Azoarcus sp. CIB: one gene and its partner. The protein of the gene in region 1 binds, or shares a complex with, the protein of each later gene. Links are inferred from orthologs where the notes say so. Each region holds a gene or a part of one and is shown on either strand. Other genes may lie near its edges.

Evidence for each region.
Region 2: the proteins of fliM (region 1) and cheY are in contact, whole or in part, in a crystal structure (PDB 1F4V), measured with the Escherichia coli proteins. The link is inferred for Azoarcus sp. CIB from one-to-one orthologs.

What each region holds. Positions count from the first base shown.
Region 1 is NZ_CP011072.1:1,074,706-1,084,401, forward strand. What follows is about bases 21-2,813. They hold fliM (flagellar motor switch protein FliM), read right to left. Parts: upstream 2,023-2,813; coding sequence 1,018-2,022; downstream 21-1,017. Other genes in these bases: fliO (flagellar biosynthetic protein FliO), read right to left, coding at 21-405; fliN (flagellar motor switch protein FliN), read right to left, coding at 555-1,025; AzCIB_RS04810 (flagellar basal body-associated FliL family protein), read right to left, coding at 2,032-2,592; AzCIB_RS04815 (flagellar hook-length control protein FliK), read right to left, coding at 2,684-2,813. In the rest of the region: more of fliO, read right to left, coding at 1-20; more of AzCIB_RS04815, read right to left, coding at 2,814-3,961; flagellar export protein FliJ, read right to left, coding at 4,040-4,495; flagellar protein export ATPase FliI, read right to left, coding at 4,589-5,992; AzCIB_RS04830 (flagellar assembly protein FliH), read right to left, coding at 5,989-6,693; flagellar motor switch protein FliG, read right to left, coding at 6,733-7,734; flagellar basal-body MS-ring/collar protein FliF, read right to left, coding at 7,731-9,389; AzCIB_RS04845 (sensor histidine kinase), read left to right, coding at 9,553-9,696. UniProt on the Escherichia coli protein: FliM is one of three proteins (FliG, FliN, FliM) that forms the rotor-mounted switch complex (C ring), located at the base of the basal body.
Region 2 is NZ_CP011072.1:3,522,637-3,532,459, reverse strand. What follows is about bases 1-2,920. They hold cheY (chemotaxis response regulator CheY), read left to right. Parts: upstream 1-1,219; coding sequence 1,220-1,621; downstream 1,622-2,920. Other genes in these bases: AzCIB_RS15720 (chemotaxis protein CheA), read left to right, coding at 2,625-2,920; cheZ (protein phosphatase CheZ), read left to right, coding at 1,656-2,528; AzCIB_RS15735 (chemotaxis protein), read left to right, coding at 229-1,185; AzCIB_RS15740 (chemotaxis protein), read left to right, coding at 1-216. In the rest of the region: more of AzCIB_RS15720, read left to right, coding at 2,921-4,508; tal (transaldolase), read right to left, coding at 4,599-5,675; AzCIB_RS15710 (pseudouridine synthase), read right to left, coding at 5,788-6,585; cysK (cysteine synthase A), read right to left, coding at 6,582-7,559; AzCIB_RS15700 (CysB family HTH-type transcriptional regulator), read right to left, coding at 7,620-8,564; AzCIB_RS15695 (sulfate/molybdate ABC transporter ATP-binding protein), read right to left, coding at 8,561-9,649; sulfate ABC transporter permease subunit CysW, read right to left, coding at 9,646-9,823. UniProt on the Escherichia coli protein: Involved in the transmission of sensory signals from the chemoreceptors to the flagellar motors.

The DNA of each region.
Region 1 (9,696 bases):
GGAGATCGGGGGCGCACTCGGCGATGTGTGCTGCAGTGCGTCCGCGGGCAGCGTGTGCAGCGTGCGGACGTTGGTCGGCGTGACGCCCAGCACCAGCACCTGTCCGCCGACTTCGACGAGCACCACGCGCTCGCGCGGGCCGACCGGCACGGCGCCGAGCACGCGCAATCCGGCGGCGGCCCCGTGCGGCGCCGAAAGCTTCTTGATCAGCCACAGGCAGCCCAGCAGCAGGCCGAGGACCACCGCGAGGCCCAGCAGCATCTGGCCGAGGCCGTCGGTGATGGCGGGGGCTGCCGGGAGTGTCGCGTCCGCAGCGAAGAGCGGCGTGGCCGCGCCGGCCAGGACGAGCGGCGCGAAGCGGACGAGGTCGGGGACGGGCTCGGGAAGTTTCGGAAATTGCGTCACGGCGGATCTGCGCATCTTGGGATGGGAGAAGCATACCCGTGCGCAAGCCTTGCCGAGGGGGCAATAAGACGGGCAAAAACGGGACAATTCGGTGCTTTGCCGCGAGCCGCGCGCTCGATGCGCGGGCGCGCAGGCCGCCGTTGCGGCGTTCAGCCGCGGATCTTCCGCATGCGCTCGGCGGGCGTGATGATGTCGGTCAGGCGGATGCCGAACTTGTCATTGACGACCACCACTTCGCCTTGGGCGATCAGTGTGCCGTTCACGAGCACGTCCATCGGTTCGCCCGCCAGTCCGTCGAGCTCGACCACCGAGCCGTGCGCGAGCTGCAGCAGGTTGCGGATCGAGATCTTGGTGCGGCCCAGTTCGACGGTCAGCTGGACGGGGATGTCCAGGATCATGTCGAAGTCGTTGAGCCCGCCCGTGCGGGGCGAGGACGCGCCGAAGTCCGGGAAGAGGTGGCTGGCAGGTTTCGCCTGGTAGGGCGACTCCGCTGCGGCGGCAAGGTCCGCGGCAACGCGACGCGCCTCCGCGTCCGGGCTGCTTTCGGCCGTGGCCTGTTCCATCATTGCCGCTGCCCAGTCGTCTTCGGTGACCTGGTTTTCGAGATCGTTGTCAGCCATTTCGGCCTCCGAGTGTTGTGGCGTCGTCGTCGTTGGCGAGGAAGCGTTCGACCTTGATCGCGTAGTTCGTGCCCTGCCTGCCGTAGCTCACTTCCAGAACCGGACTGCCGTCGACTTCGGCCTCGAGCATCTTGGGCACGTCGATCGGGATCACGTCGCCGACGCGCATATTGACGATGTCGCGCAGGGTGACGTCGGCGCTGCCCAGATTGCACACCAGTTGGACATCGGCGTTCTGCAGTTGGCGCGAGAGCAGGCTGATCCAGCGGTTGTCCTGGCTCAGGTGGTCGCTCTGCATCGTCGAATAGAGCAGGTCGCGGATCGGCTCGACCATCGAGTACGGGAAGCAGATGTGCATGTCCGCCTGCGAGCCGCCGAATTCGAGCGAGAAGCTTGCCGAGATGACGATTTCCGACGGCGTGGCGATGTTCGCGAATTGCGAGTTCATCTCCGAGCGGACGTACTCCATCTCGATCTTGAACACTGGTGCCCACGCCCGCGTGTATTCGGCGAATACGACGTTGAGCATGCCCTGGATGATGCGCTGCTCGGTGGGGGTAAAGTCGCGCCCTTCGACCCGCGAGTGGAAGCGGCCGTCGCCGCCGAACATGTTGTCGACGACGATGAACACGAGGTTCGGGTCGAAGACGATAAGCCCGGTGCCGCGCAGGGGTTTGGCCAGGATGAGGTTCAGGTTCGTCGGCACCACCAGGTTGCGGACGAATTCGCCGTACTTCTGCACCTTCACCGGTCCGACCGACACTTCGGCATTCCGGTGCATGTAGTTGAACAGCCCGATCCGCAGGTACCGGGCAAAGCGCTCGTTGATGAGCTCCATCGTGGGCATGCGCCCACGGACGATGCGCTCCTGGGTGGCCAGGTTGTACGGGCGTATGCCCGCCTGGTCCCCGAGTTCCTCTTCCTGTTCCTCGGGCTCCCCGGCGACGCCCTTCAGCAGTGCGTCGACCTCATCCTGGGAGAGAAAATCGGAAGACATGACGTCCTCTTACTGGATGATGAACGAGTTGAACAGCACCGCCTGGATCGGTCCGGCGGCGGGTGCGCTCTTCCCGTCGCCCGCCTTTGCGGGCGGCGCGCCGAGCACTCTGTTGGTGCGGTGGACGATCTCTTCCGCCAGCGCCTCACGTCCTTCCATCGTAGACAATTCGGAAGGCAGTTTGCTCGACAGCAGCAGATTGATCTGGTGGCGGATCTCGGGCATGAAGGCCTTGAGGTTCTCTCCCGTTTTCGCATCGGCGACCCGAAGGGCCATGACGACCTGAAGGTAGCGCTCGCCTTCCGCCGGCGCGAGGTTCACGACGAAGGGATCCATCGGCACGAAGGTCGGCGGTTTGTTCAGATCGACAGCGACGACTGCCGGCGCCTCGTCGTCGTCGCCGGTGGCCGACTGGCTCTTCTTCATCAGCAGCAGGCCCACCACCACGGCCGCGAGCAGAGCCACCACGACGGCGGCGGCGATCAGCAGGATCAGGAGCTTCTTGCTCCGTTTCGGCGCCGGTGCGGGGGGTTCAGCTGCTGCGGGAGGGGGGGTAGGGGCCTTGGCCATGTAGTTCTCCTGTTTCCACAATTGAATTATCCGCGATAAATCGCGTTACCCAATTGCGGAAAAGTGGGGAAGACAGGCCCCAATTCAATCCTCAGGCAAAGATATCGACCATGCCCAGGCCGGTGCGCGACCAGGACGCGGGGGCGAGGGGAACGGTCCGGCCGTCGCCGGCCTGATCTGCTGCGGTCGCGCCGCGTTGCCCGCGGCCGGATCCGGTCCCCGAATCCTGTGGTGCGCGCTGGTCGCCCTGTGTGCTGACGTTCGCCTGGCCGAGGTTGATGCCGGCCTGCTGCAGGACTTCGCGCAGTCGCGGCAGCACCTGCTCGAGCGCGTCGCGAGCGGCCGCCGACGCGGCGACGAAATGCGCGGTCGTCTGGTCGCCGTTGATCTGGATCGAGACCTCGAGCTTGCCAAGATGGGCTGGCGTGAGCACAAGCTCTGCCCTGGATTCGTTGCGCCCCACCATCCACATCATGCGGTTGCCGACGTCTTCCGCCCAGGCGCGCTGGCCGGCCGGGGTGTGCACCTGCAACTGCGGCGGCGTCTGCTCCGTGCGCGCGGTGCCGGGAGCAAATGCCGAGGCGTGCAGACCGGCTGCCTGCGCGTCGGGTTCGAGCGCCTGCAGGCCGGGCGCAGTCGGTGCGGACTGCTGCGCAGCCATCTGCAGGCGCGCGCCGAAGGCCGCGGGGGTGCTTCCGGCCGCAATGTCGGCCTTCACTTTGGCGACCGCGTCCGCAACGCCCCCGGCGTCCGGCCCGGCTTTCTCCGACGACTCGGTCTGGGCGGTGGCTTCCGCGATCAACTGGCCGAGCGTGAAGGCGCCGGACTTGCGCTTCGGCGTATCGAGAAGCACATCGGATGTCAGCAGGGCGTCGCCTTCCGCGGCGGATTCTGCGGCCGGCAAAGCGGCAACGCCGGGCATCAGGGCGGCAAGGCTTGCCGCCTGGGCGGCGGGATCCGCCGGTGCGCCGCTGTCCTGGGCCGTATTGCCGTCCTGTGTCCCGCCCTCCGCGCTGGCCGAGTCCTGCGTGGCATTTTGACCGGCCGTTTCGGCGCTGGTCGCGTCGGCGCTGCTGCTTTCGTCCTTCCGGTCCGGCGCGTTCGCTTCCCCGCTGCGCTGCGTTTCGCTCCGTGCTTCGCTACGCGGGCGTTCCGTCGTCTGCGTCGCACGTTCCTGCGGTCTTTCCCTTTCCGGGCGGGCGAGGGAGCGTTCGGCCGCGTTCATGCGGCGGTCTAGGGTGCGGGAAAAACTGTCGTCGTTCAGTTCGTTTCCGCCGGCCCGGCTTTCCTCCGTGGCGCGCTGGAGAGGCTGCGCGGCGGCCGACGGGGCATTCAGGCGCAGCATGCTGGTCAAGACCTGATTCGACATGGTGGATTCCCTTTCACGGCTGTATCTGCCATGGATACAGCAAGGCGCATGCCAGACTATTGAACGGAGGACGGCGACTCAGGATTCGCCGCCGTCTTCGCGGTTGGCGAAGCGCTTGGCCGAGTGCTCGTCGGACTGTCGCTGTTCGAGGCGGGCTTCCTTGCGCGCCTCGCCGAGGTCGTGGCGTTTCTGCAGCGTATCGAAGGCCTTGACCTTGTTGCGCTGGGTCATCCACGCGTGCTGGCCGGCGACGGTCATCTGGCGGGAGCGGTCGACGCTGGACTTCTGCACCGCAATGGCTTCGTCGATGCGGCCGATGAAGGCGCTGAAGTTGCGCCATTCGTCGGGGCTGATGCCGTTGCGTGCAGCTTCATGAAAACGCGATTCGTACTCGTCGCGATAGTTCTGCAGCAATTCCAGCTTGCGCGTGCCCTCCTGCTCGCTGGCGATGAGCTCGCCCAGACGGCGCGCCGCGTCGTCCATGCGTGTCTGGCTCAGTTCCAGCAGTGGCTTGAGGGGAAAGGATTTGCTCATGGTGCGAATCGCTCGGCGTCGCAGGACGCCCGGATGTAATGTGAATCTTTATACATTCTAATCGAGCGGCGTCACTTCGGCCCGTGACAGCGCTCACCCCGGGGCGAATAGCGCACCGAGGCCCGCAACCGCGTTGGGGTAGCTTTCCTGTTCGTCGATCCGCTGCTGCAGGAACGCCTCCAGCTTCGGATAGATGGCGACTGCGCGGTCGAGGAGGGGGTCGGAACCGGGTTGGTAGGCGCCGACGGCGATCAGGTCGCGCGAACGCTGGTAGCGCGAGAACAGCTGCTTGAAGTGCCGGACGAGTTCGAAATGCTCGGCGCTGACGAGGCCATGCATCGCGCGCGAGATCGATTGCTCGATATCGATCGCGGGGTAGTGCCCCTGGTCGGCGAGCGCGCGCGACAGCACGAAGTGTCCGTCGAGAATCGCGCGCGCCGAGTCGGCGATCGGGTCCTGCTGGTCGTCGCCCTCGGCGAGCACCGTGTAGAAGGCCGTGATCGAGCCGCCGCCTTCGAGCCCGTTGCCGGCACGCTCGACCAGGGCCGGCAGGCGCGCGAACACGCTTGGCGGATAGCCGCGCGTGACCGGCGGCTCGCCGATCGCGAGGGCGATCTCGCGCTGGGCCATCGCATAGCGCGTGAGCGAATCCATGATCAGCAGCACCTGCTTGCCGCGGTCGCGGAAGTACTCGGCGATCGTCGTCGCGTAGGCGGCGCCCTGCAGGCGCATCAGCGGGCTGGTGTCGGCCGGTGCGGCGACCACCACCGAGCGCGCGCGGCCCTCGGGCCCGAGGTTCTGTTCGATGAATTCCTTGACTTCGCGGCCCCGCTCGCCGATCAGGCCGACCACGATCACGTCGGCCGAGGTGTAGCGCGCCATCATGCCGATGAGCACGGATTTGCCGACGCCCGAGCCGGCGAAGAGGCCCAGGCGCTGCCCGCGCCCGACGGTGAGGAGCGCATTGATTGCGCGGATGCCGACGTCCAGCGCAGTGTCGATCGGCGCCCGGGTCAGCGGGTTGAAGGGGCGGCTCTGCAGCGAGCGGCTTTCGGTCGTATCGAGCGGGCCGAGGCCGTCGAGTGGGCGGCCCGCGCCGTCCACGACGCGTCCCAGCATGTGTTCGCCCACCGGCAGGTGCTTGGCGCGGTCGGAGGTACGGCGTCGGGGCACGGGCCGGGCGCCGAGGACGATGCGCGGCGGGGCCGGTTCGACGGGCATGACGGCGGCGCCCGGCGCGAGGCCGAAGACGTCGTCGGTCGGCATCAGGTAGAGCTTGTCGCCGTTGAAGCCGACCACCTCCGCCTCGACGGTGGCGCCGCCGCTCGCGAGGATGCGGCAGTCCGCACCCAACGGGAGCCGAAGCCCTGCGGCTTCCATGACCAGGCCGTTGATGCGCGTCAGGCGCCCGGAGACCTCGAACGGACTCACGTTCGCGAGCTGCCGACGATGGGCCTCGAGATAGCCGGTCCACGCCGCCGCGCGTGTCGTGCTCATTTGTCTTCGCCCCAGCTCGTGCCACGGTGGCCGAGCCCTTCGAGGATCCGGCGCCAGCGGGTCTCCACCGTCGCGTCGATCTCGCTCGCGGACCCCTGCAGCCGGCAGCCGCCCAGCGTCACGGATTCGTCTTCGATGACCTGGTGGTGAAGGTGAGTAGGCTGCTCCGCCAGGTAGCTGCGGATCAGCGCGACGTCGTCCGGATGCACGTGGATGCGCACCTGCGCCTGGGGCAGCTGGTTCAACGCTGCGCGCACGGTATCGATAAGGGCATCCTCGGGATTCTCGGCCAGCGTACGCCGGACCATCTGGCGTGCGACCTCGATCGCCAGCGCGACGACTTCGTCTGCAACCTCGCGATCGAGCTGCTTCAGCGCCGTGTCGAGTCCGTCGGCCAGGCCGCCCAGGCGGTTCGCCTGCTCGCGTGCGAACTCGGCCCCCTCGGCAAAGCCGGTCTCATAGCCCTCGCGGCGCGCGTCGTCGAACATCGCTTCGATCTCGGCCGCCGTCGGCAGCTGGATTTCCGGTTGCGCTGCGGGTGGGGGTTCCAACGGTGGAGCGGCCTCGACAAGCGGCTCGGGCGGCGCAGGTGGGGCAGGCTCGGCTTCCGGAGGCTGGAGCTGCGGCTCTTCCGGTTCGCCGAAGGCCGGCGGTTCCCAGCGACGGTAGGCGCCGACCGCCTGATGGCGCGAGATGCTCATGACCGGCTCCGGGAAGGTTCGTACTGCCCGGCGGGCTGCTTACACGAAGGCATCTTCGGACCCCTTGCCGCTGAGCACGACCTGGCCTTCCTCGGCGAGGCGACGTACCACCTTGAGGATCTCCTTCTGTTCCGCCTCGACCTCGGACAGGCGCACCGGGCCCTTTGCCTCGAGATCCTCGCGCAGCATGTCGGCAGCGCGCTGGGACATGTTCTTGAAGATCTTTTCGCGCAGCTCCGGCGCGGCGCCCTTGAGCGCGGTGACGAGCGAATCGGACTGCACCTCGCGCAGCAGCGTCTGCACGCCGCGGTCGTCGATGTCCATGATGTTTTCGAACACGAACATCTCGTCGAGGATTTTCTGGGCGAGGTCGGGATCGTACTCGCGCACGTTGTCGAGCACCGCCGTTTCCGCCGCCACGCCTACGAAGTTGAGGATCTCGGCCGCGTGGCGCACGCCGCCCATCGAGGCCTTCTTGACCGTGGAGGCGCCCGCGAGCATGCGCGCGAGCGCCTCGTTGAGTTCCTTGAGGGCCGCGGGCTGCACGCCGTCCAGTGTCGCGATGCGCAGGATCACGTCGTTGCGCAGGCGGTCGGGGAACTGCTTGAGGATTTCGCCCGCCTGGTCGAATTCCAGGTGCACGAGGATGGTCGCGATGATCTGCGGGTGTTCGTTCTTGATCAGGTCCGCAGCGGTCACGGCGTCCATCCACTTCAGGCTCTCGATGCCCGCGGTGTCCGAGCCCTGCAGCACGCGCGCGATGATGTGCCCGGCACGTTCGTCGCCGAGCGCCTTGGTCAGCATCGCGCGGATCTGCTCTTCGTCGGCTTCCACCGGTGCGCCCTTGATGCGATGGGCCTCGAGCTCGTCGAGCACCGCCTCGACCTTCGAACGCTGTTGCGCCGGCAGGCCGGCCATCGCCATGCCGAGCTTCTGCACCTCCTTCGGGCCGAGCAGCTTGAGGACTTCCGCCGCCTCGTCCGATCCGAGCGCGAGCAACAGCATCGCGCTCTTCTCGAGGCCTTCATCCATTGAGCTCATCGCTTGCCTTCCTCATTGACGCCCATCCATTCCTTGATCAGGTTCGCGACGACTCGCGGGTCGGACGTCGCGAGTTCCTTCGCTCGGGCCAGCTTGCCATCGAAGGTGTTCGCGGGCTCCAGATGCGACAGGCTCACCACGGCGCCTTCGTCTTCCTCCTCGGGGGCGGGGGCCGGCGGAGGCGGCGGTGCCACCGTACGCAGCAGCGGACGCACGACGCCGAAATACACGAAGGCGAGGGCGACGAGAATCACGAGATACTTCAGCACCTCCTTGCCGAGGTCCACCATCTCCGGATCCTTCCACACCGGCACCTGCGCCTGCGATTCGGTGCGGCCGGCGGCGAACGGAGCGCTCGATACGTTCAGGCTGTCGCCGCGCGCCGGGTTGAAGCCCATCGCTTCGCGAACCAGGCTGGTGATGCGCGCGATTTCGTCCTCCGACAGCGCTTCCGGGCGCCTCTCGCCATTTGGCAGCGTTTCGTTGCGGTGGTTCACGACGACCGCCACGGACAGGCGCTTCACCTGGCCGAGCGCCTGTTTCGTGTGCTGGATCGTGCGGTCCAGTTCATAGTTGATCGTCGCCGCACGATTGCCCGTGACGGGCGTGGCCGGGCCGCCGGGTGCGCCGCCGGCCGCGACCGACGGCGAGGTGATCGGCGCGGTAGCGGGAACGGGCGGCTGGTTGCTCAGCGCGCCGGGTACCCCTTGCGCGGCCGGCTCGCGCATCCCCTGCTCGTTGATCTGCTGGCTGCGGATCGCCTGATCGGGCGAGGGATTCGGCTTGAAGGTCTCCGCGGTGGCCTCGACCTGGTCGAAATCGACGTCCGCCGTGACCTGGGCCTTGAAATTCTCCTGGCCCACGATCGGCGTGAGGATCGTCTCGATGCGGCGAATATAGCCCGATTCGACCTCGCGCACGTAGCTGAGCTGGGTCGCGTCCAGGCCCGCGTTGCGCAGCGGGTCGGGGCGGTTAGTGAGCAGGGTGCCGTTCTGGTCGATCACGCTGACCTGGTCGTTCGCCAACTGCGGCACGCTCGATGCGACCAGATGAACGATGCCGGCGACCTGGGCGGAATCCATCGTTCGTCCCGGGTACAGGTTCACCATCACCGACGCGGTCGGTTTCTGCTCGTCGCGCAGGAAGCCGGACTGCTTGGGAATCGCCAGATGCACGCGCGCAGAAGAGACCGACGCGATCGCCTGGATGGTGCGCGCCAGTTCGCCTTCGAGCGCGCGCTGGAAGTTGACCTGCTCGTGGAACTGCGACACGCCCAGCTTCTGGTTTTCCATCAGCTCGAAGCCGACCAGCCCGCCCTTGGGCAGGCCCTGTGCGGCAAGACGCAGACGCACATCGTGCACCATGGCTGACGGGATCAGGATCGCATTACCGGCCGGCGAAAACTTGTAAGGAACGTTCTGCTGCTGCAGCGCGGTCACGATCGCGCCGCCGTCGCGCTCCTCGAAGTTCGAGAAGAGCACTGCGTAGTCAGGCGCCCGCGACCACAGCCAGACGCCCACCAGCATTGCGATGGCGATCGCCACGGCAGCGCCGGCGGCGAGCTTCTGGCGCTGGCTCAGCTCATTGAAGCGCTGCAGCGCCTGCTGGGCCGGCGGCAGGGTTCCCCGATCAACGGCGGTGTCGGCGGTGGCCATGGTGGAGTCCTTCAATCACGTCACTTTTACGGATGACGGCATTGTCCGTCCGCGCGAGCAAATCGCGCGAGCGGAAAAGCGGCATTTTTTGCCGCCTATTTGCCGGTTACCATGGACGCATCGGGGCTTAATCTGCCAGCCGTGAAAACAGGTCCTGCACCCCATGTCCGCTGAAACGCCTCCTGCCGCCACGAATGCCGCGTCCGGCGCGGGGCAGCGCCTCGACGCGGCGCAGCTCGCCGAAGCGTTCGAGATGTTCGCGCGCGCGTCCGAAGAGCTGTCGACCGCCTACAACGCGCTGCAGGGG
Region 2 (9,823 bases), 2.5 Mb from region 1 along the record:
ATGGACGGCTACATCCTCACCAAGTCGATCAAGTCCGATCCGCGCTTTGCGGGCATCCCGGTGATCATGCACTCGTCGCTGTCCGGCATGTCGAACCAGCAGCTCGGCAAGTCGGTCGGCGTCGATGAATATGTTCCCAAGTTCGAACCTCAGCGTCTCGCCGAGACGCTGCGCCGCCTGCTCAATCGGGATGAGCAGCAAACCCGCGCGTCCTGAGGAATTCCTGTCATGTCCAGCTACCAGTCCGAAGAAAACGGCGTGCTCAACGTCGTCGATGGCCGTACCAGCCTCGCCGGCTCGAACCGCATGGAGATCCTGCTGTTCTCGCTCGGGACCACGGAAACCTTCGGCATCAACGTGTTCAAGGTCCGCGAGGTGTCGGCTGCGCCGTTCATCACGCGCGCGCCCAACATGCCGGCGGGTGTCGAGGGCCTGATCTCGCTGCGCGGCAACGTCATCCCGGTGCTGTCGCTGGCGAAGATCCTCGGCCTTGCGCGGCCCGGCGATCCGCTCGGCGCGTCGATGATGGTCACCGAATACAGCAAGCGCACGCTCGGCTTCCTGGTGTCCGGGGTCGATCGCATCATCCGCGTCGATTGGGACAAGGTGCGTGCGCCGGACAACATTTCGAGCAACGTGCATAACTACATCACCGCGATCACCGAGCTGCCCGACGGCAAGCTGGTGTCGATCGTCGATGTCGAGACCGTGCTGGCGACGACCTTCGGCGATGCGGTGGTCGGCAACATCTCGCCGATCCCCGACGGTGAGGACTACGAGGTTTTCTACGTCGACGACTCGGGCGTCGCGCGGCGGAAGATTTCGGAAGTGCTGGACAAGCTGGGGGTCAAGCACAAGCACGCGGTTAACGGGCTGGAAGCCTGGACGCGCCTGCAGGGCATGGCCAGCCACGCGCAGCAGATCGGCCACCGGGTGAGCGACGAGCTCGACCTGATCCTCGTGGATGCCGAAATGCCCGAAATGGACGGGTATGTGTTGACGCGCAACATCAAGGCCGACAGCCGCTTCGACGGCATCCCGGTCGTGATGCATTCCTCGCTGTCGTCGGAAGCGAACCGGGCGATGGGAAAGCGGGTCGGTGTGGATGCCTACGTGGCAAAATTCGACGCCGATGCGCTCGCAGACACCCTGCGTCCGCTGCTGACCCGGGGTCATCAAGGCTGACCCGGGTCGTGCGCAAGATTACGGAGATACAAGAATGTCCGACCCCAAGATGAAATTCCTCGTCGTCGACGATTTCTCGACCATGCGCCGCATCGTGCGCAATCTGCTCAAGGAACTGGGCTTCACCAACGTCGACGAGGCCGAGGATGGCGCCGTCGCCCTGCAGAAGCTCAACAGCGCCCCGTTCGACTTCGTCGTGACGGACTGGAACATGCCCAACATGGACGGGCTGACGCTGCTGCAGACGATCCGCCAGACCCCGCATCTGCGGCACCTTCCGGTGCTGATGGTCACCGCCGAGGCGAAGAAGGAAAACATCATCGCTGCGGCACAAGCCGGCGCCAGCGGCTACATCGTCAAGCCCTTCACCGCGGCGACGATGTCCGAAAAGCTGGAAAAGATCTTCGAAAAAATGGGCAAGAAGGCCACCGCCTGACGGGCGGGATAAGAGACGATCAGGGAGGCCGATAATGGCGAAGAAGTTGAAACAGGACGAGGTTGGGGATTCGGACGAACTCCAAGCCCTGTTCGACAGCATCGCGAGCACTCAGGCGCAGCCGGCGCCGGTGGCAGCGCGGGCTGCGCCTGCCCCCGCTGCAGCGGGAGATTCCGGTGGCGACGACGCCGAACTGCAGGCGCTGTTCGATTCCGTTGCCGCAGGCTTCGAGGCCGGCTCCGTGGCCGAAGAGACTGCCGCGCCGGGCGCATCCGTTGCCACCGCCGCGCAATCCGAGCATAGCTGCGATGCGGTGTTCACGCGAATCGGACAGATGACACGACAAGTGCACAACACCTTGCGCGAGCTGGGCACCGACGACGGTTTGGAGGATGCGGTGCAGGCGATTCCCGATGCGCGCCAGCGCCTGACCTACATCGCGCAGATGACCGAGCAGGCGGCGAGCCGCGTGCTCAATGCGACCGACATCGCCCAGCCGATCCAGGGCCGTATCCAGTCGGGTGCTGCCGAGCTGCAGGCCCGCTGGGACAAGCTGTTCGCGAACCAGTTGTCGGTCGAGGAGTTCAAGGCGCTGTCCGGGGAAACGCGCAGCTTCCTCGGCGATGTGGTCGAGGGAAGCCGTGCGACCAACGCGCAGCTGATGGAAATCATGATGGCGCAGGATTTCCAGGATCTGACCGGCCAGGTGATCAAGAAGGTCGTCGACCTCGCGCAGAAGCTGGAGACGGAACTCCTGCAGGTGCTGCTCGAGGTGACGCCGGCGGAAAAGCGGGGCGACAAGCACAGTGGGCTGATGAACGGCCCGGTCGTCAGCACCGAGGGTCGCGACGACGTGGTGACGACACAGGAGCAGGTGGACGACCTGCTGGATAGCCTGGGCTTCTGAACGGTCGATGCCCGGTTCCGCCGGGCCGGGTACCCCGGATGACTGGGCCGGCGAATGAACGGGGCCACCGGCCCGCAACAAGTAAGCGAGAACGTGATGAGTGACTTCGCCGGAATGGAAGACCTTCTTCAGGATTTCCTGATCGAGGCGGGAGACCTGCTCTCCGGGGTCGACAACAAGCTCGTGGATCTGGAGCGCTCGCCCGACGACCGCGCCCTGCTCAACGAGATCTTCCGCGGTTTCCACACGATCAAGGGGGGGGCCGGTTTTCTCAACGCGACCGAACTGGTCACGCTGTGCCACCTGACGGAAAACCTGTTCGACAACCTGCGCAATGGCGAACTCGTCGTGACGCCGGAGATCATGGACGCGATCATGGCGGCGACGGCGACGGTGCGCGAAATGTTCGCGAGCCTCGAGCAGGGCATGCAGCCGACTGCGGCCGATCCGGACCTGATCGCGCGCCTCAGGCAGGCGATCGCGGGCGAGCTGGTCGCCGGCAGCGCGGAGATCCCCGCAGCGGCGGCGGCTAGCCAGGCTGCGGCTGGCGGCGCCCCCGACTGGGAGCTGCTGCACGGTGTCGTCACCGGCGTGGCGCGCGTGGTGCAGCCGGTGCGTGAAGCCGGGCCGGTGGCGGCGGTCGTTCCGGCCGCCCCGACGCTCCCGCCCGAGGAAGTCATCAAGGCAGCGGTGGGTCGCCGGGCGAGCGACAAACCCGGTTCGCAGGTCAGCACGGGCCGCCGCGAGGGCGAGAAGCAGCGCGACAACTCGATCCGTGTCGATACCACGCGCCTCGACCAGGTACTCAACCTCTCTGGCGAGATCGGCCTGACGAAGAACCGCCTGAACGCGCTGCGCAGCGACATCCTCTCCGGCCGCAACGACACTGAGACGCTGCATTCGCTGGATATTGCGGTCAGCCAGCTCGACCTGCTCGTGTCCGATCTGCAGAACGCCGTCATGAAGACGCGCATGCAGCCGATCGGGCGCCTGTTCCAGAAGTATCCGCGCATCGCGCGCGACCTCGCCCGCAACATGGGCAAGGACGTGGAGCTGGTGCTGGCCGGCGAGGAAACCGAGATCGACAAGACCATGATCGAGGATCTCGCCGACCCGATCATCCATCTGATCCGCAACGCAGTCGACCATGGCGTCGAGGATGCGGCCGGGCGGATCGCGGCCGGCAAGCCGGAAAAATCCATCGTGCGCCTGGAGGCGCGCCAGGAAGGCGACCACATCGTGATCCTGGTCGCCGACGACGGGCGCGGCATGAACGCCGAGCGTCTGCGCGCCAAGGCGGTCGAGAAGGGGCTCATCACCGACGAAGAGTCCAACTCGATGGACGAGCGTCAGAGCTTCAACCTGGTCTTCCTGCCGGGCTTCTCGATGGCGGCGCAGGTGTCGGACGTGTCGGGCCGCGGTGTCGGCATGGACGTGGTGCGCACCAACATACAGAAGCTCAACGGCAACATCGAGATCCAGTCGCAACTCGGCAAGGGTACGACCTTCGTGATCAGCCTGCCGCTGACGCTGGCGATCCTGCCGGTGTTGCTCGTGCGCCTGGGCGATCAGCCCTTCGCCGTGCCGCTGTCGATGGTGCGCGAGATCCTGCCGATCGAGGCGAAGGAGGTGCAGGAGGTCGGCGGGCGCGCGACGATGGTGGTGCGCGGCGAGGTCCTGCCGATCATGCCGCTGGCGGGGCTGCTGGGCTGGCCGCTGGAGCGTGCGCCCTACTACGGCGTGCTCATGCAGACGGCGGAGATGTCCTTCATTCTCGGTATCGACAGCTTCGCGGGCCGCGAGGATGCGGTGATCAAGTCGCTCGACGACTTCCGCCCGAAGGGCGTCGCCGGGGTGACGACGCTGTCGAACGGCCAGATCGTGTTGATCCTCGACATGAAGGAACTACTCGGCAGCGCCGGCGACCAGCGCTGGTTGAGCCGCATGACGATGATGGCGAAGCAGGTCGCGACCGCCTGAACACTGGCCGGCGCAGGAAACGAAAAGCCCGGCGGGAGGGATGACCTCCGCCGGGCTTTGTCTTGTGTTGTGCTGTCCGTCGCGCGTGCGTCAGGCGGTGAGTTGCAGCAGCTGCGCGAACGCGTCCTCGAACTGCGCGAGGCCCTCGCGTTGCAGACGCTCCCCGGCCGCCGTCATGTCCAGGCCCAGGTCGTTCAGCGCGTCGAAGGCCGAGCGTGCGGCGCCGACGTCGTCGGCGAGCGTCGCTGCGACCTTGCCGTGGTCGCGCAGCGCAGCGAGCGTGGCGTCGGGCAGGGTATTCACGGTTTCCGGTCCGATCAGCGGCTCGACGTAGAGCAGGTCGTTGTAGGCCGGGTTCTTGGTGCCGGTGCTCGCCCACAGCATGTACTGCGGGCGTGCGCCCAGTCCGCGCAGTTCCGCGAACGCCATGCCGTGGAAGCGCTCGCGATAGCGCTGGTAGGCAAGCTTCGCCATCGCCACGGCAGCCTTGCCGCGCAGGGCCAATGCCTCGCCGCCGAGCTCGTCGAGTTGCTTGTCGATGAGGGTGTCGACGCGGGACAGGAACAGGCTCGCGACCGACATCACCTTGCGCACGTCGCCGCCGGCCTGACGCAGCCGCTGCAGTCCCCGGACATAGGCATCGGCAACGGCATCGACGTGGGCGAGGGAGAACAGTAGCGTTACGTTGACGCTCACGCCGCGGCCGATCAGCAGTTCGATCGCGTCGAGCCCGGCGACGGTCGCCGGCACCTTGATCAGCAGGTTGTCGCGTGCGACGGCCTGCTTCAGGCGGACGCCGGCGGCGACCGTGCCGGCGGCATCGTGGGCGAGGGCGGGCGACACCTCGAGGCTCACGTAGCCGGCGTTGCCGCCGCTGCGCTCCCAGGTGGGGCGCAGCAGGTCGCAGGCGCGCTGCACGTCGGGGATCACGAGTCCTTCGTAGCGCGCTTCGGCATCAAGGGGCTGCTTCTTCAGCGCCGCGAGGTCGTCCTCGTAATAGCGCCCCCCCGCGATGGCCTTGTGGAAGATCGCCGGGTTCGTCGTGATGCCGTCGACGCCGTCCTCGGCGATCATCTTCGCGAGCTGGCCTTCGTTGAGCAGGGTGCGGGAGAGGTTGTCGAGCCAGACTTGCTGACCCTGGGCGCGGACCTGGAGCAGGGGATTCATGAGCTGGAGCCGGTGTCGTGTTGGTAGTCGTGGAGATTCATTGTGCAACGAATCGGTGACGGCAAGAAGACTCCGCGCACACGGGGGTGTTGCCGGGCGTTTCCTGCGTCTGCTACGCAGCCCTCGCCGGATCGGTCCAGCCCAGTGCGTCGAGTACGCGGGCGAAGTCTTCTGCGAGGGGCGCACTCAGATCGAGCGCGTCCCCGCTGCGCGGATGGGCGAGCTGCATGCGGGTGCACGCGAGCAGCAGGCGCGAGACGCCGAAGAGCTGCGCGAACAGGCGGTTGTGCCGTCCCTTGCCGAAGGTTGCATCGCCGATGATGGGGTGGGAGATGTGCTTCAGGTGGCGGCGGATCTGGTGGCGCCGGCCGGTGGCGGGGCTGAGTTCGACGAGTGCGTAGCGGCTGGTCGGGTAGCGATCGACCTGGTAGGGCAGTTCGGTGGTGGCGAGGCGGCGATAGCGCGTTACGGCGTCCTGTGCGGGGGCGTCCGCCGCGGTCTCGGGGCGGCGCTCGGCGTCGTCGAAACGGCGCGTCAGCGGGTGGTCGATGACGCCTTCCGGGGGGGAATGGCCGCGCACGACGGCGAGGTAGGTCTTGCGCACCGCCTGTCGTTCGAAGGCCGACGACACCAGGGCTGCCGTTTCGCGGTCGAGTGCGAACAGCAGTACGCCCGAGGTGCCCTTGTCGAGTCGATGCACGGGGTGCACGTGGCGGCCGATCTGGTCGCGCAGGATCTGCACCGCGAAGCGCTCTTCATGCACGTCGAGGACGGAGCGATGGACGAGCAGCCCGGAGGGCTTGTGCACGGCGACGAGGAAATCGTCGCGGTACAGGATGGGCAGGGTTTCCGCAGCCTGTGCCGCGGGGGCCTGTGCCCCCGCGTCGGTCGTCGAAACTGCGTCGCTCAAAGCGCCGCGCCGGTCGCGTCGAACAGGCCTTCGAACAGGATGGAGCTGAGGTAGCGCTCGCCGGAATCCGGCAGGATCACGACGATGGTCTTGCCTGCGTTCTCGGGCCGCTGTGCGAGGCGTGCAGCGACGGCCACAGCCGCGCCGCAGGAGATGCCCGACAGGATGCCTTCCTCGCGCGCGAGGCGACGGGCGTAGAGGATGGCGTCCTCGTTGCTGACGGTCTCGACCGCGTCGATCAGCGACAGGTCCAGCACTTTCGGCACGAAGCCGGCGCCGATGCCCTGGATCTTGTGCGGCGAAGGCTTCAGCGGCTCGCCCGCGCGCGTCTGCGTGAGCACCGGGCTTGCGCTCGGCTCGACGGCGACCGACAGGATCGCCTTGCCCTGGGTCTGCTTGATGTAGCGCGACACGCCGGTGATGGTGCCGCCGGTGCCGACGCCCGATACGAGGATGTCGATCTTGCCGTCGGTGTCGTTCCAGATCTCGGGGCCGGTCGTCGCTTCGTGGATCGCCGGGTTCGCGGGGTTCGTGAACTGTTGCAGCAGCACGTACTTGTTCGGGTCGGACGCAGCGATCTCCTCGGCCTTCGCGATCGCGCCGTTCATGCCCTTGGCGCCTTCGGTAAGAACCAGCTTGGCGCCGTAGGCAACCAGAAGCTTGCGCCGTTCGACGCTCATCGTGTCGGGCATCGTCAGCGTGATGGGAATGCCGCGCGCGGCGGCGACGAAGGCGAGCGCGATGCCGGTGTTGCCGCTGGTGGGCTCGACGATTTCCTTGCCCGGGCCGAGCAGGCCGCGCTTCTCGGCGTCCCAGATCATCGCCGCGCCGATGCGGCACTTCACGGAATAGGCAGGGTTGCGACCTTCGATCTTGCCCAGCACCGTCGCGGGGGCGCCGTCGATGATGCGGTTCAGTTTGATCAGCGGCGTCTTGCCGATGGATTCGGCGTTATCGGTATACCAGTTCGACATATGAAGGCTCCTTGGTCCGGAAATCGGAGAATAGCAGGCGCCGGCGCGCGGCGCGCTGCCTCATTCTTCGGCGTGGCCGTTGCCCGCCGGGGTGACGCTGTTGCGTACCGTCGCTTCGGTGAGCGTCGGCGAACACATCTCGATGAAGCGGTAGGCGAAGCCGCGCAGGTAGTGCCCGCGCCGTACCGCGATGCGCGTTGTGTTGGCGGGAAACAGGTGGCTGCTGTCGAGCTGGCGGAGTTCGCCCTCGCGGCCCGCCTGGAAGGCCATCGACGCGACGATGCCGACGCCCAGCCCCAGCTCGACGTAGGTTTTGATGACATCTGCATCCATTGCGGACATCGCGAAATCCGGCAACAGACCCGCGGTGGCAAACGCGCGGTCGATGATGGAGCGACCGGTGAAGCCTTCGTGGTAAGTGATCAGCGGGTATTCCGCGATCGCCTCCAGCGTAAGCGGTGTTGCGCTGTCGAGCGGATGACCGGCGGGCACGATCACCGAGTGATGCCAAGAGTAATAGGGGAAGGACGCCAGTTCGGCTACATCCGCGATCGCCTCGGTCGCGATGCCGATATCGGCCTGCCCGTCCAGCAGCATCGACACGATCTCCTCGGGGCTGCCCTGATGGAGCTTGAGAAGCACCTTGGGGTAAGCCTTCTTGAACTCGGTCACGACCTGGGGCAGCGCGTAGCGCGCCTGTGTGTGCGTGGTCACGACGGTCAGGCGGCCTTCGTCGCGGTTGCTGTACTGCTCGGCCAGGCGCTTGATGTTGCCGGCGTCGAGCAGCATGCGCTCGACCATCACGACGAGCTCGCGGCCCGGGTCGGTGAGGCCGAGCAGGCGCTTGCCCTTGCGCACGAAGAGCTCGACGCCGAGTTCGTCCTCGAGATCCTTGATGTGCTTGGAGACGCCCGACTGCGACGTGAATAAGGCGTTGGCGACCTCGGTGAGATTGAAGTTGCGGCGCACCGTCTCGCGGATGATGCGTAGCTGCTGGAAATTCATGCGCTTGCTCCGATGGCGTCGTTGCGCTGGAAGACTTTCAGGCGCGAGGGTAGCAGACGCACGGTCTGTCCCTCGGAGAGGGCGAGTTCGGTGACGCGCTGCTGCGTCAGTTCGACTTCAAAATGCTGGCCGGTGGCGCCGTTCAGTCCGTCGAGCTCGACGCGCACGCTGACGCCGAAGGCCTGGATGCGCGTGATGCGCGCCGCGACGCCGGTGTCGGCATGCGCGTCCGGAACGAGGTCCAGTTCGTGCGGGCGTGCGAATGCGATGACTTCCGAGCCGGTGTCGAAATCCTGCTGCGCATGCGGAAGCACGTCCTCGCCGACACGCAGATTGCCACCGTCGACGCGGCCGTGGAAGAAGTTCACCGACCCGAGGAAGCCGTAAACGAAGGGTGTGGCGGGCTGGCGGTAGACCTCCTCCGGCGTGCCGATCTGTTCGACGTGGCCGCGGTCCATGAGCACGACGCGGTCGGCCACTTCCAGCGCTTCCTCCTGGTCGTGCGTGACGAAGATCGACGTGATGTGCAGCTCGTCGTGCAGCTTCCTCAGCCAGCGGCGAAGTTCCTTGCGCACCTTCGCGTCGAGTGCCCCGAAGGGTTCGTCGAGCAGCAGCACACGCGGCTCCACCGCAAGCGCGCGGGCGAGCGCGATGCGCTGGCGCTGTCCCCCCGAAAGTTGCGAGGGGAAGCGGTCGGCGAGCCATTCGAGCTGCACGAGGGCGAGCAGCTCCTCGACTTTCGCGCGGATCGCCTTCTCCGACGGGCGCTGGTCGCGCGGCTTCATGCGCATGCCGAAGGCGACGTTGTCGAACACGTTCATGTGGCGGAACAGCGCGTAGTGCTGGAACACGAATCCGACCTGGCGTTCGCGCACATGCGTGCGCGAGGCGTCGGCCCCGTCCAGCAGCACCTGTCCGGCGTCCGCCTGTTCCAGGCCGGCGATGACGCGGAGGAGCGTCGTCTTGCCGCAGCCCGACGGCCCGAGCAAGGCGACGAGCTCGCCGGTGGGAAAGTCGAGCGAGACGTCGTCCAGCGCGAGGAAGTTGCCGAAGGTCTTGCAGATGTTCCTGACCTGAATGCTCATGATGCAGCGTCCTGATGGGCTTCTCGTGATTGATTCCCGCCGCTGGCGCGGTGCTCTACCCAGGTCTTGGCCGCCAGGGTCACGAGGGCGAGCAGGGCCAGCAGCGAGGCCACCGCGAAGGCGGCGGCGAACTGGTATTCGTTGTAAAGAATCTCCACGTGCAGCGGCAGCGTG